One region of the Lysinibacillus sp. CD3-6 genome, then DNA from elsewhere that is predicted to be linked to it. Evidence: riboswitches for the same ligand, from Rfam matches in the RefSeq annotation. Region 1 holds a riboswitch; each other region holds the start of a gene.
What was found. Region 1 has a riboswitch for cobalamin ahead of cobT (nicotinate-nucleotide--dimethylbenzimidazole phosphoribosyltransferase). Riboswitches for the same ligand answer to the same signal wherever they lie in the genome.
Positions count from the first base shown of each region.

Region 1 (3,643 bases):
ATCCTCTACTTTCTTGTGATAAGGTCGCACCTTTTCTTCTATTTTTTCCGCTAATGTTAACGTCTCTGCTGTTAAATGGGTTGTAAATGTCATTGTTTTCGTCTCCGTTTCAAATTGTTCTTTCCTATCTTATCAATTTGTTTGCAACCCTGCAAAAATTGCTATTGTGTCTAGCTGTTAAATGCGCTAAGCTAAGGGGCGGACTTACTACAATTTATTCTCGTTTAAGGAGGGAAAGTGATGGCTTGGGAAGTTTTTAGCATCATTGGGACAATTGCCTTCGCTATTTCCGGAGCAATAATAGCAATGGAAGAAGAATACGATTTATTCGGTGTATATATACTTGGCATTGTAACTGCTTTTGGTGGTGGGGCCATTCGTAATTTATTGATTGGTCTACCTGTGACAACATTATGGGGGCAAGATATGATGTTCCAAATTGCGATTGCTGCTATTACTATATTTTTTATTTTTCCACATCATCTTATACAGCATTGGCACCGTTGGGGCAATTTCACAGATGCTATTGGTTTATCGGCTTTTGCGATACAAGGTGCATTGTACGCTGTCAAACTCAATATGCCTATTAGTGCCGTAATTGTTGCTGCTGTTTTAACTGGTTCAGGCGGTGGTATTGTTCGTGATTTATTGGCAGGACGTAAACCACTTGTTCTCCGCGATGAAATTTACGGAGTATGGGCAGCACTTGCTGGCCTACTTATTGGACTGGAGTTACTGCCAGGAGACATCTTCTTATATGCATTATTCGGAGTCATTACGATATTACGAGTTCTTTCTTATATGAAGAAATGGCGTTTGCCATTACGGAAATTAAATCGAGCATAAGCAATACCTTCTATTCATTCTTTTGCAGTATATAAAGAAGAAAATACGAGTTGATGGTAGCGAAGGCGGTGACTCCTGCGGGAACTGCACGCTTAGTAAGACGCAACAAACGACGCGATAGCGACGGTTGCGGCTTACGGTGTGCCCGCGGAAAGCACCGCCGCAGCGGACATCAACGGCGCAGTAAAAAAGGGCTAGTTTCATTCTTTTGCAGTAAATAAAAAATTAGAAAAGAGTACGAGTTGATGGTAGCGAAGGCGGTGACTCCTGCAGGAACTGCACGCATAGTAAGACGCAACAAACGACGCGACAGCGACGGTTGCGGCTTACGGTGTGCCCGCGGAAAGCACCGCCGCAGCGGACATCAACGGCGCAGTAAAAAAAGGGCTAGTTTCATTCTTTTGCAGTAAATAAAAAATTAGAAGAGAACACGAGTTGATGGTAGCGAAGGCGGTGACTCCTGCGGGAACAGCACGCTCAGTAAGACGCAACAAACGACGCGACAGCGACGGTTGCGGCTTACGGTGTGCCCGCGGAAAGCACCGCCGCAGCGGACATCAACGGCGCAGTAAAAAAAAGGGCTAGATTGATTCCAGTCAATCTAACACTTTTTCTCTTTTGTCCTCGCTCGAAGCTTTGACCTCTCAAATGCCCCATCACTTCTCTTCAACTAGCGCCATCGTTTCTGCTAATGTAGCCATATTGCTCATCATCGAACAAGCTGCATCTAGAATTGGAAAGGCTAGTGCTGCACCAGAGCCCTCTCCCAATCGCATATTCATATGAAGCATCGGCTCAACTCCTAGCAATTCGGCTGCTATTTTGGCACCCGGCTCTTCAGAGGCATGTGAAGGTATAATATAGTCTTGTACTTTTGGTTCAAGTTCATATGCTAATAGTGCTGCTATTGTAGAAATAAAGCCATCAATCACAACTGGTTTCCGATTTGCAGCTGCAGCTAGGATACTACCCGCCATCGCACCTATTTCTAACCCTCCCACTTTTGCAAGTATATCCAGCGCATCATGACGATTAGGTTTATTTATTTCAATGGCCTTTTGAATAATCGCTACTTTATGTTCAATTCCTCCTGCCCCAAGCCCTGCACCGAATCCCGTCACTTCCTGTGGATGACAACCACGAAGTACTGATAATATAGCCGCACTCGGTGTTGTATTGCCGATGCCCATTTCACCTGTACCAAGAACATTTGCCCCTTTTGCTATTTCTGCTGTTGCAATTTCAATACCTACTTCAATTGACTGGATTGCCTCTTCCCTTGTCATTGCTGGACCTTTTGCCATATTGTCTGTACCATGCTTAATTTTTTTCATTAACACCTTTGCATCAAGCGGTATATCCTCTTTGACTCCAACATCTACCGTTACAATTTTTGCATTTGTTATTTTGGCAATTGCACAAACACCTGTTACCCCTTTTGGGAAATTTAATGTTTGTAAAAACGTGACATTTTGCGGATTTGATGTTACCCCCTCTTCACAAACACCATGATCAGCTGCACAAACAATGATTACTTTGTTATCAAGTTTTGGATATAGTTCTCCCGTAATACCAGCTAATTGTATAGCTAGCGACTCCAGTTTCCCTAAACTGCTAGGAGGCTTGCTAAGTGAATCAATACGTTCCTTAGCTTTTTCCTTCATTGTATTATTAGTAGGTTGAATGCGTTGAATCGTTTGTTGTAATAATTGCATCATCATCTCTCCTTTTTTTAGCCATTTACATATAGAATGAAAAAAAATAGAAAAGCCTGTAGTTTATTTCATAACAAATAAACTACAGACTTTTCCATCGTCTATATCATTCAAAGCAATTAGGCAGGTCTCCTGGCTCAATTTCAACATTTTATAGAACCTTCCCAGCATAACGCTAGTGGTATTTTCTATAAAACTCCATTTTACAGTGGTGGGACCGCTAAAGCATTTCACTTTATTCCCTATTCTCCCATAATGGGCACCTAATGCTTTTATGTAATTACTTTAAATTTACGATAAAGTTTTTTTCGTGTCAATATTGGATAAAGTTTGCGTGACAGCATTTTGTGCACTGCCAATGTTAAGTATAAACTAAATAAAATAAGGTATTTAACAACTGAATTGTTAAATACCTGTGACCTACATTATTTAAATTCTAATTCCCCATCATAAGCAAGCATGCCGCCTTCTAGGTTTGTTACATCAAAGCCTTGTGCTTCTAAATATGCACATGCATTTGCTGAGCGTCCGCCAGCTTTACAGACGATAATGTAAGGTTTAGATCTATCTATTTCTTCTAAGCGCTCAGGGATTGTTCCAAGTGCAATATGCTTAGCGCCTGGAATGACACCTTGTGCTACCTCGTCATCTTCTCGCACATCGATAATGTATAAGTCCTCGTTCGCATCTAGTTGTTCTAATAATTGCGTTGTATCCATCGATTTCATCTTTACAGTCCTCCAATATATCAATTTCCTATTACATTATAGCGTGAACGAAAAAAAACAGCTAGTGATGTAACACTAGCTGCCTAAAAATGACTCTATTCTTCTGTCTCTAAAAATTCGACTTGCTTTGCTGGAACGAAAGTAGAAATTGCGTGTTTGTAAATGAGATGCTGTTTACTTTCAGCATCGACTAGTAATACTGTAAAGTTATCATAGGATTTCACTGTTCCTTTTAGCTGGAACCCGTTTAACAGAAACACAGTTACAAAAACACTGTTTTTACGTAGATGGTTCAAAAACGTATCTTGCAAATTGATTGATTTCATAGAATGCGCCTCCCCTACTCTCTTTCTA
Region 1 is NZ_CP085880.1:1,296,595-1,300,237, reverse strand. Features, by position in the region: gene FH508_RS06050 (methionine gamma-lyase family protein) at 1-93, opposite strand, end outside; gene FH508_RS06045 (trimeric intracellular cation channel family protein) at 241-846, shown strand; gene cobT (nicotinate-nucleotide--dimethylbenzimidazole phosphoribosyltransferase) at 1,503-2,561, opposite strand; cobalamin riboswitch at 2,666-2,843, opposite strand; gene FH508_RS06035 (rhodanese-like domain-containing protein) at 2,987-3,289, opposite strand; gene hfq (RNA chaperone Hfq) at 3,385-3,615, opposite strand.

Region 2 (3,643 bases), 1.3 Mb from region 1:
TCAAATGTACCGTCTGCTTGCTGGATATCGTTCATCATACGACCGATAAAATCATTCGATGCTTTCAATTTGAAGCGATAATACGGTTCAAGCAATATATTTTCGGCTTGTTCCAGCCCTTGTCGAAGTGCACGGAAAGTTGCTTCGCGGAAATCGCCTCCCTCTGTATGCTTGATATGGGCACGTCCTGTCAAAAGGGTGAAGCGTATATCCGTAACGGGGGAGCCTGTTAAAAGACCGTGATGCTCTCGCTCAAATAGATGTTTTTCAATTAGTCGTTGATTGCCAACTGATAAATCATCAGCATGACAAGCGTTAACAAACGTGTTTCCTGTACCTCGAATATTTGGCTCCATTAATAGGTGTACCTCTGCATAATGTTTTAACGGCTCAAAATGACCGTATCCTGTTACAGTTGTTGCAATTGTCTCCATATATAAAATTTTAGGTTCACCAAAAGTAATAGTAAGTGACAAGCGATTTTTTAACACTTCAGCAAGCACTTCAAGTTGAATAACACCCATAATATGTACATGGATTTCTTGAAACTTCTCATGCCATACGACGCGCAACGACGGTTCTTCGGCTTCGAGCAAACGGAATACTTGTAATACTTCTTTTATATGCTGCTGCCCATCATACTGTACTTTAGCTTGTAAAGTCGGCACTAGCTCATATGGCTGAGGAGTCATTGTACTACCTAAAATATCACCGATTTTTGCTATACTTAGCCCTTTTACAGCGAAAATTTCTCCAGCTTGCACTTTTTGTGTTGTGACAAAACGACTTCCATTATATAAGCGGATTTCAGTTACTTTTTCAGTCATAACACCAAATGTAAAGTCTTGGCGTGTATGTAAAGTTCCTTCTAAAGCTTTGATAAAGGTTAAACGTTGCATGCCATCATGACGGATTTTAAATACTTCACCTTGAAATGGTCGTTGATGGTCGAATTGCGTTTCTGTAAGTAGGGGTAGCTGTGATAAAAATTCTTTTATTCCAATATCCTTTAAAGCAGCACCAGTAAAGCAAGGAAATGCTTGCTCTTGTTTAATGAACTTTTGCAACTGCATTAGGCATGTTTGCGCATCGAGAGTTTCTGTCAAAAAGGCATCGAGTAGTTGTTCATCACGCTCAGCTAGCCACTCAGCAATGTGGTTTGGTACGTAATCTGCACACAATGGATCGTTTATTAAAAGTACATGCTCCGAACATTCTTTTTGAAGCTGTCGCACAACGGCACCCACATCAGCACCATCACGATCTATCTTATTTATAAAGAAGAAGGTTGGTACGTTATATTGGCGTAGCAATTGCCACACTGTTTCAGTATGACCTTGTACACCTTCTACAGCGCTTACGATAATGATAGCGTAATCCATTACACGAATTGCACGTTCCATTTCAGGTGAAAAGTCGACATGCCCAGGCGTATCTATTAACGTATAGATATCACTTCCAATTTCCATCCTCCCTTGTTCGGCAAAGATGGTAATGCCACGAGCTTGCTCGATTGAATGATTATCCAAAAAAGTATCTTGATGATCGACTCTTCCGCGCGTTTGAATACTATTCGTGTGGAAGAGTAGTTGTTCACAAAAGGTTGTTTTTCCTGCATCGACATGTGCGAGCACACCAATCGTTTTATACATAAAAAATCCTCATTTCTATTTTTCCTATACGCTCATTGTAACAGATTCAGCTAAAAAACATTTCGTGTTTAATAGTGCTCGTTCATGTTAAAATAGTAGTAAATAATTCATAATTATTAGTTATGGATTTTTTTGTGTGATTGAAAACAAAAATTAGTTCTGCTAGGCTATTTTTATAACTTAATACTGCTATATATTGGTGCAAATGGTTTTTGCCATTTGCTTAAAAGGGAAATCGGTGTAAATCCGATGCTGTCCCGCAACTGTAAATGGGGAGTTTATACAACAGTCACTGTAGTTTAACTATGGGAAGACGTATAAATGTTGAACCTAAGCCAGGATACCTGCCAATATGTATTTTTTACTTAATACCACGAGGATGGGAATAGTGATTGGTTCATTAACCATTGTTTTTTCACTATGTCGCCCTCTTGGAAACAAGAGGGTTTTTTTTTGTGTCTTTTTGAAGAATAGTAGCATGTTGAGTTTTCAATTTATATTAAGAAAAGTCAAGAATAAGCCGTGATCAGTAGCTAAGAAGTCTTTGATTTCTAACTATATAATGAAAAATTACAAACTAAAGGAGAAACAAACATGAAGAAATGGAAAGGCATGTGGTTAGTTCTTGCCATTGCGCTATTAAGTATTTTAGGGGCATGTAGTGCAAAAAATGATTCACAAAGTGAAAATATTGAACCAGCACAAACAGGAGCAAAAGAAGTAACCATTGAAAATAATGAGACGACGCAAGTTTATAAAGATGCACCGAAAAAAGCGATTAGCTTAAATCAACACGTCACAGAAATTATGCTAGCACTAGGCTTAGAAGATTCAATGGTGGGTACTGCCTATTTAGATGATAAAATTTATGAACCTTTACAAGCAGCTTACGATAAAGTACCCGTTATAGCTGAGCAATACCCAACAAAGGAACAAGTCATTGATAGTGAAGCAGATTTTTTATACGCTGGGTGGAAAAGTGGTTTTAGTGAAAAGGGTGTTGGTACACCAGAAGAATTAGAGGCACTTGGTATTCACACCTATTTACATACTTCTTCAAGTATTACAAAACCAACATTAGACGATATTTTTACGGATATCCGTAATATTGCAAAAATCTTCCGTGTGGAAGAGCGCGGTGAAGCATTGATTAATCAGATGACAAATGATGTTGATGCTGTACGTGCAAAGTTACCAGAAGAGGATAAAGAATTACGTGTTTTAGTTTACGATAGTGGGGATAAGGAAGTTTTTACAGCGGCTCAAAACTTTATGGATGAACTTGTCACAGTAGCGGGCGGTAAAAACATTTTTGGCGATGTCGAATCGGGCTGGACAACAGTTTCGAAAGAAGAAACTGTTGAACGCAATCCTGAAGTGATTGTCGTAATTGATTATGGTTCCCAAACTGCTGAAGACAAAATTAAATTCCTGAAAAGTGACCCAGCATTAAAAGAAACAAATGCTGTGAAAAATGAGCGCTTTGTCATTTTACCACTTTCAGCCGCTTCAGAAGGGGTTCGGGCTGCAGAAGCTATTGAAATTTTAGCAAAAGGTTTTTATCCTGAAAACTTTTAAATAACAATCAAAAGAGCTAGCTATTTGCTAGCTCTTTTTCATAAGGAGCACAAATGATGAATGCATTTCATTCGAATATACCAGATCGCACATTTGAAAAACTAAATGTTAATGGAAACTTTACACGCCTTGCAGTAAGTCCAGGTATTATCAATAAGCATTATACACCAGCTCAATTTCAAAAAATTGCAGAGATTGTCGGTGAAAGTGGCGCAATTAAATATTCAGCTTCCTATAGTATTCTTTTATCTGTCCCAACTATAAAAGTAAAGGAGATTATCAATGAGCTTCAAACAGTGGGCTTATATATTGCTAAGCAAGGTCCCATTGTCGCGATAAAAGCTTGTGATTTTTGTGATGGGGATAAAATGGAGGCGGCTGAAATAACAGAACAACTATACGAAGCACTACAG
Region 2 is NZ_CP085880.1:2,548,797-2,552,439, reverse strand. Features, by position in the region: gene FH508_RS12390 (elongation factor G) at 1-1,652, opposite strand, end outside; cobalamin riboswitch at 1,833-2,019, shown strand; gene FH508_RS12385 (ABC transporter substrate-binding protein) at 2,247-3,230, shown strand; gene FH508_RS12380 (precorrin-3B methylase) at 3,284-3,643, shown strand, end outside.
Region 2: another riboswitch for cobalamin. It lies ahead of FH508_RS12385 (ABC transporter substrate-binding protein); the one in region 1 lies ahead of cobT (nicotinate-nucleotide--dimethylbenzimidazole phosphoribosyltransferase).

Region 3 (3,643 bases), 1.6 Mb from region 1:
CGTAACACGTGGCAAATAGATTGGACAGATGTTGTTAATATTAAAAAGTACAAACAACTAATGCTACCTAGTACACTGAACAATAACTGCTGTGCTGTAATCAAACTTGCATTACCGATGAAAATGGTCCAATGACTAAGCGAAAATGCAAAGCGATGTGCTGGTAGTATACTTGAATTTGGTGCAATTGAAATCAAAATAGATACTAAACTAGATAGTAGAAAAAAACCTGGTAACAATAGTAATTTTACATAATATGAAAAGGGAATTTTTGCGTATAAAATGATAAAAGCACTCATTACAATAAATGTAATGAGTGAAATAAGTTCATCTTTCACGATAAGCGATAATAGCAGTAACCCTAAGGAAAACGTCATTTTTTCTAACGGATGAACAGTCGCTAGTTTATTCATATAAGCATATTTATCAATGAGTAACATTGTTTAACCTTCCTTATGCTTGCCGCGCATATAGCCTACAAAATAGCCGATAAAGCCAGCACCAATCGCAGCCTGTAATACGAATAATAAGCTTTCAATTTCACCGCTTGGTGGCTCCCATAAGCTTTCAAACCATGGTTCATACTCTGCATTAATTTCACCGATTGCAGCTTCTGCTTCTCCGTCAGCACCACCAAATTCTGCACCCTTTTGTACGAAAAGGGGGATGATTGCTAAAAGTACAACGACAGCTAGTAGCAGTAAATTTTTCTTCATCCTAATGTGCCTCCTTTGCTGAGAAAACACGAAGAGCCTTTAATTCGCTCACATTGTATTTTTTTAAGAAATTCATGACGATAACAGTTAAAATCCCTTCACTAATTGCGAGAGGAATTTGTGTTAAAGCAAAAATCCCTGCAAATTTTGTGAATGAAGCCATAAAGCCCCCTACTTCAGAAGGGAAAGCTAGTGCTAATTGAACTGAAGTGACAACGTAAGTACCTAAGTCCCCAAGCATCGCGGCAAAAAAGACAGCGATAGAAAATGAAAGACCAATTTTTTGAGAACCTTTAAAGACATAATACGCAATAATTGGACCTACAATCGCCATTGAGAAAGCATTCGCACCTAAAGTAGTAATACCACCATGCGCTAAAAGTAAAGATTGAAATAATAAAACGATTGTTCCGATTACGCTCATTGCTAATGGCCCGAAAAGAACCGTACCAAGACCAACACCAGTAGGATGTGAGCAGCTTCCTGTTACTGATGGGATTTTCAGTGCTGATAAAACGAATGCAAACGCACCTGATAAGCCTAATATCATTTTTGTTTCAGGATTTTCATCAATTGTTTTACGAATAGAACGTAATCCTAAAATAATAAATGGAATCGAAACGACCCACCAAAAAATCGCCCATTCAATCGGCAAAAACCCTTCCATGATATGCATGGCAAACGCTCGATTTGGTACTAGTAAAAAAGCTAGTAAGAAATAACTAAGTTTCCAAAAAGAAAATTTCAAAACCATTCCTCCTTCACAGTCATTTTCGAATGTAGGATGCGCAATAAAAAAAGCACTTCTCCGTCTAGGAAAAGTGCATAGCTGAAAAAGCAAATACTAATGGTCATTTGCTAAGCCGCACACCTATCCTCGTAGGTTGAAACGATCACGATTTTTTCGGCAGGTCTCCTGGCTTAAGATCAACATTTTATAGGCCTTCCCGTCCTTTGGACAGTGACATTTTCTATAAAATTCCCTCATACAGTGGCGGGACCGCGCCGGACTTAAACCGGCTTCCCTTTTAAGCGAAATGTATACACTTCGCACCGAAAAAAGATGAAATTGTGAGTTTTCACGAAGAAGTGTAACATGTTTTTCCAATCATAAGCTATTCTTTTTTTGTAAAAAGATTTTTTAATAGAATTACATTCTAGAAAATTCAGATAAATACAAGAGAGAATCAATCAATTTTAACGGAATATTTGTTGAAATTTTATTAAAAATCTAATAAATAAAAAAGAAATGTTGAAAAGAGTAAAAATAATAGGCTATGATAGAAACAGTTTTATATTCGTTTTATTAACATTTCATTTCAAAATTTAAATATAAATCCATCATTAAGTGCTCGATATACTTCGAGATAATAGGGAAATCGGTGTAAATCCGATACAGCCCCCGCTACTGTAATAGCTGATGAAATCGCAATGCCACTGGAAACTTGGGAAGGCGCGAAAGTAAGAGGAAGCTTAAGTCAGGAAACCTGCTTAGTTGATGATATGCAAACTTTTCGGAGGGAGAAGTGAAGCGAGAGCGGATACGTGTATATTCGTTTTTATTTTGGCTTCTATAAAACCTTTACTCTTCGATGTTGAGTAAAGGTTTTTTCTTTTTCCTAAAAGTCAATGAGGGGAGAACAGCAATGACAACTTGGAACTTAGAGGGCATGAAAACACATCTTTTTATTTGTAATGGTAGTAGTTGCATGAAAAAAGAGGCTGAGGAAATTACGTTGGCCATACGAGATGAAATAGAGAAATTAGCACTCGATAAGGAAATACATACAACAAGAACGCGTTGTAATGGCAGATGCAAAGATGCATGTGTTGTAATCGCGTATCCACAGGGAAATTGGTATCGTGTGCCAACAGTAGAGCATGGTAGAACGCTTGTAAAAGATTTAAACGATGATTCTTTACATAGTGAGCATGTGTTTACTTTGACAGAAGGTACGTTGCAGCGTACCCCGCAAACAACAGCCATCAAAGGCATCGACAAGGTGAAAGAGGGGTAAAAAATGGCGCAAAAAGGAAAGATTTTTGTTGTAGGCTTTGGACCTGGGGATTTCAAGCATATTACAACCCGTGCTGTAGAGGCATTACAACAAAGTGAATTTATTATCGGTTATAAAACATATGTTGAGCTCATTCAAGATTTAGTAAGTGCAAAGTCGATTGTTAGTACTGGCATGACAGAAGAAGTGTCACGTGCACAAGAAGCAGTTCGTCAAGCCGAGGCTGGAAATATTGTTGCGGTTATTTCGAGTGGTGACTCGGGCGTATATGGAATGGCTGGACTTGTATATGAAGTCCTCATTGAGCTTGGTTGGACGGAAGCAACAGGGATTGAAGTTGAGATTGTGCCAGGAATTTCTGCTATTAATTCTTGTGCAAGTTTGCTAGGCGCACCAATTATGCATGATTCTTGCACGATTAGTTTAAGTGATCATTTAACGCCTTGGAATTTAATTGCAAAGCGTGTGGAAGCTGCGGCGATGGCGGATTTTGTCATTGCTCTATATAACCCTAAAAGTGGGCGCCGTACACGTCAAATTGTAGAAGCGCAACGGATTTTACTAGAATATCGATCACCTGATACGCCTGTAGGACTTGTGAAAAGTGCCTACCGAGATCGTCAGGAAATAACAATGACAACGTTAGCAGAGATGCTCGAGCATGATATCGGCATGTTAACTACAGTAATTATTGGCAATTCATCGACATTTTTCTATGACAATAAAATGATTACACCGCGTGGCTATCAGCGCAAATATACACTTGGAGAAGAAAAACAGCCTTTACGTCCACACCAGCGTTTAAGAGAAGAAAATGAACCGTGGGCAATGAACCAAGAAACAGGTACTGCACGCCAAGACTTTGCGGCAGATCCCAATGCAGGACGGATGAAAAGTAGTATTGCAATA
Region 3 is NZ_CP085880.1:2,914,002-2,917,644, reverse strand. Features, by position in the region: gene cbiQ (cobalt ECF transporter T component CbiQ) at 1-440, opposite strand, end outside; gene FH508_RS14490 (energy-coupling factor ABC transporter substrate-binding protein) at 444-716, opposite strand; gene FH508_RS14485 (energy-coupling factor ABC transporter permease) at 718-1,464, opposite strand; cobalamin riboswitch at 1,605-1,789, opposite strand; cobalamin riboswitch at 2,046-2,226, shown strand; gene FH508_RS14480 ((2Fe-2S) ferredoxin domain-containing protein) at 2,363-2,734, shown strand; gene cobJ (precorrin-3B C(17)-methyltransferase) at 2,738-3,643, shown strand, end outside.
Region 3: another riboswitch for cobalamin. It lies ahead of FH508_RS14485 (energy-coupling factor ABC transporter permease); the one in region 1 lies ahead of cobT (nicotinate-nucleotide--dimethylbenzimidazole phosphoribosyltransferase).

Region 4 (3,643 bases), 1.8 Mb from region 1:
TACGTTGTGAACTTAAATGAATATTTTTCATGAAGCCTTTCATCCAATTCGAAAAATCCGCCATCACTTCGATAGTTGGAAAATAAGCTAACACATGAATCGGGCCCTGACAGTTACTATCATAAATTTCAATTTCCGAGCCTGGAATAAGCGTCGTTTCTTGAAAACGAAGTCCCCCTTCTGTTAGCTCTTCTAGTTCACCTCGTTGTATCATCATCGTCATCTCAGCAAGCACCTCTGGCGAATGACAGTCTATAATACCAATTATATCGAGCCCTTTTTTTGCACTTGCCATCTCTAAAATGCGCGATAATGTTAAAGTTTTACTTCCTGTAATCTTTACTGCCCGCCCACTCATCGTTCGACCAATGTGAATATGTAAATCCGTATAATAGTCGTGAAACATGTATACAGCTCCTTTTTTGTTTCATTATAAAATAAAAAAAACCTTACATTGCTGCAAGGCATTTTCATGATTTAAGATGGATGGTTTTGATGTGTGCCATTATCCGTCTCGTATGAACCTGAACCTTGGTTTGGCGTCGTCGCTGCATCATAAGCAATTAAAGTAACGCCAATTTTCTTTTCTAGCTCATTAATTTTTTCTAGCTGTGTGTCATCTAATTGTGCAAATTTAATCTCATCCATATTCGTCACGCATCCTTTCAAAAGTAACGTTCCCCGAATATCTCACAACTATACAAAAATTAAATTGCAAAAATCCTCTGAATTGTTTCGGTGACTGGCACTTATGTAGTTTTCGTGAATTGATCTGATACATAAGTTAAATAAGGTTTGCCTGTCAGTGGGTGTGTTTGAATATCGGCGTAAACGCCAAAAACATCACGCAATAGTTTAGGCGTTAATACTTCCTCTGGTGTGCCGTAATGAACAATACTTCCTTGTTGTAAAACATAAATCTGATCACAATACATAGCTGCCATATTTAAATCATGTAAAGCAGCGACAACAGTTAAATGAAGTGTTTGAATTAAGTCCATTAATTGTAATTGATGCTGAATATCTAAGTGATTTGTTGGCTCGTCTAATATAAGCACTTGCGCCTGTTGTGCTAATGCACGAGCGACCATTACTCTCTTTTTTTCCCCTCCAGAAAGGGAGCTAAAGCTGCGCGTCTCTAAATGGGTAATACCTGTTTGCGCCAATGCCTCTTTGACAATTTTATAGTCTTCCTTGTCGTCCATCTCAAAAAGCTTCTTATGTGGCGTTCTTCCCATGCTCACCAAATCTCTCACTTTAAAATCAAATAACACAGGTGTTTCTTGACTCACAACGGCTAATCTTTTTGCAATCACTCTACTTGATTGCTTAAAAATATCTTCCTCATTTAATAAAACTGTTCCACTTTCAGGCTTTAATAAACGATACATATTTTTTAATAGTGTGGACTTTCCACTACCATTAGGACCAATTAAACCGACAAATTGCTTTTCTTTTATTTGAATGCTTACTTCATCTAATATGCGCTGATCATGAATGGAGAATGATACATGCTTCGCCTCTAATGTCATAGCCTTTAATCTCCTTCACCAAATGAATAATTGTTACGGCGTAGTAGCCAAATGAAAAACGGTCCGCCACAAAAGGCAGTAATGATTCCAATAGGCATTTCCTCTGGTGCGATTAATACTCGCGCAATCGCATCCGCCCACACTAAGAAAATCCCTCCTAATAATGCACTAATAGGGATCACGTATTTATAATTAGATCCTACAATTAAGCGCACAATATGTGGAATGATTAAGCCAACAAACCCAATGGAACCACTTACTGCAACAAGCACACCTGTTAGTAATGATACAAGTAGTATCAGTTGAATTCGAAATTGTTGAAGATTAACACCTAACGTGACTGCCGCTTCTTCTCCAAGTAATAATAAATTTAAATTTCGATAATGTAGCCAGAGCAAACTAAAGACGATGAAAAATATAATGGCCGGAATGAATACATTACTCCATTTTGCGCCTGCAAGACTTCCTAGCATCCAATACATAACGGCTTTTATACCGCCCTCTTCCTTGGACATCATTAACATAAAATTGGAAGTTGCAGACAATATAAATGATACCGCCATCCCCGCTAACAGCAAACGGAAAATAGAAATACGTCCCCCTACACGTGATAAGAAAAATACCAACACAATCGCTATAAAGGAACCTAAAAAGGCTGCTACTGAAAGTGCGTAGATACCTAAAAATGAAAAAGCACCTAAAATAATGACAGCCGTAGCTCCGACTGTCGCTCCTGAAGAAATACCTAAAATATAAGGATCCGCAATTGAATTACGGACAAGTGCTTGCACAGCCGCGCCAGCAATAGCTAAGCCTGCTCCAACAATGGCGGCAAGTATGACACGTGGGACACGTATTTGCCATATAATAATCTCCTGTGAGCGACTCCAATCAGGCTCTATCGTATTTGGGAAAATTGGAATTTTCGAGAAAATAACCTTCCAGACATGTAGCGGTGTAATTGACACAGATCCAATCATAATAGCAGCTGTCATAGAAGCTATCAGCACTAAAAGAAGGATCAATGAAAAGTACATAAATTTTTTGTTCATTTGTTTATTAACTCCTTATCAATCATGATAAATACGAAGCAATAAAAAAGGGTATTCTACGCAATAATGCATAGAAATACCCTAGGTTAAACAAAGTTGGAGAAGTATCCATCAATTGTCCGTAATTGCTTGCATCCTCGTGGGCATTACAGGTAAAACTAATTGGCAGGTCTCCTGGCTTCGATTCTACGTAACTATGATTGCCTTCCCATTCCTTAAAGCACAGTGGCTACTACATCATAGAACTCCTCGTTACAGTTGCGGGACAGCGTCGGACTTACACCGACTTCCCTTTTAAGTGGCACTCATTAACAAGTGTCACACCAATAGTATCTGAAATTTTAAAATTATGACGATTCTATCATACATAATTATGCTAGTCTATAGCTTCTTTCATCTAGGAATCAATCTTTCCTCTTTTCAACTTCATACATATAAATTTTCGTAGAAAACCTTATCCATAATTTCTGCACATTTACTTGTTACATTAAAAACAATAAATAGTAAGGAGGAAATTCATATGATATTCAAAAGAAATTTATTTCTCGGTTTCATGGCGGCAATCACTTTACTAATACTTTCGGCTTGCTCTGAGGATACAGTCGAGTCACAACCTGCTAATAGTGAAGTAATGGATCATGGCGAAGAGATGGATCATTCAAGCTCTGGTGATGTTCCTTCTACTTTAAAAACTGCTGAAAATCCTAAATTTCCAGTAGGCACTACTGCTGTTATTACGGAAGGACATATGTCTGGGATGGAAGGAGCAGAGGCAACGATTGTTGGGGCATATGATACAACAGCCTATATTGTTTCCTATGAACCGACTACTGGAGGAAAGAAAATAGAAAATCATAAATGGGTTATACATGAGGAATTAATAGATCCTGGTGATGCCCCGTTGGCTCCAGGCACAGAAGTTAAAACAACTGCATCGCATATGAAAGGCATGGAAAATGCCACTGTTCACATTGATGAAGCAGTCCAAACAACCGTTTATATGATTGATTACCCTTCAACAACTACAGGGGAAGAAATGAAAAATCATAAATGGGTTAC
Region 4 is NZ_CP085880.1:4,304,366-4,308,008, forward strand. Features, by position in the region: gene FH508_RS21320 (endonuclease Q family protein) at 1-406, opposite strand, end outside; gene FH508_RS21325 (hypothetical protein) at 478-648, opposite strand; gene FH508_RS21330 (heme ABC transporter ATP-binding protein) at 750-1,532, opposite strand; gene FH508_RS21335 (FecCD family ABC transporter permease) at 1,538-2,584, opposite strand; cobalamin riboswitch at 2,731-2,927, opposite strand; gene FH508_RS21340 (YdhK family protein) at 3,105-3,643, shown strand, end outside.
Region 4: another riboswitch for cobalamin. It lies ahead of FH508_RS21335 (FecCD family ABC transporter permease); the one in region 1 lies ahead of cobT (nicotinate-nucleotide--dimethylbenzimidazole phosphoribosyltransferase).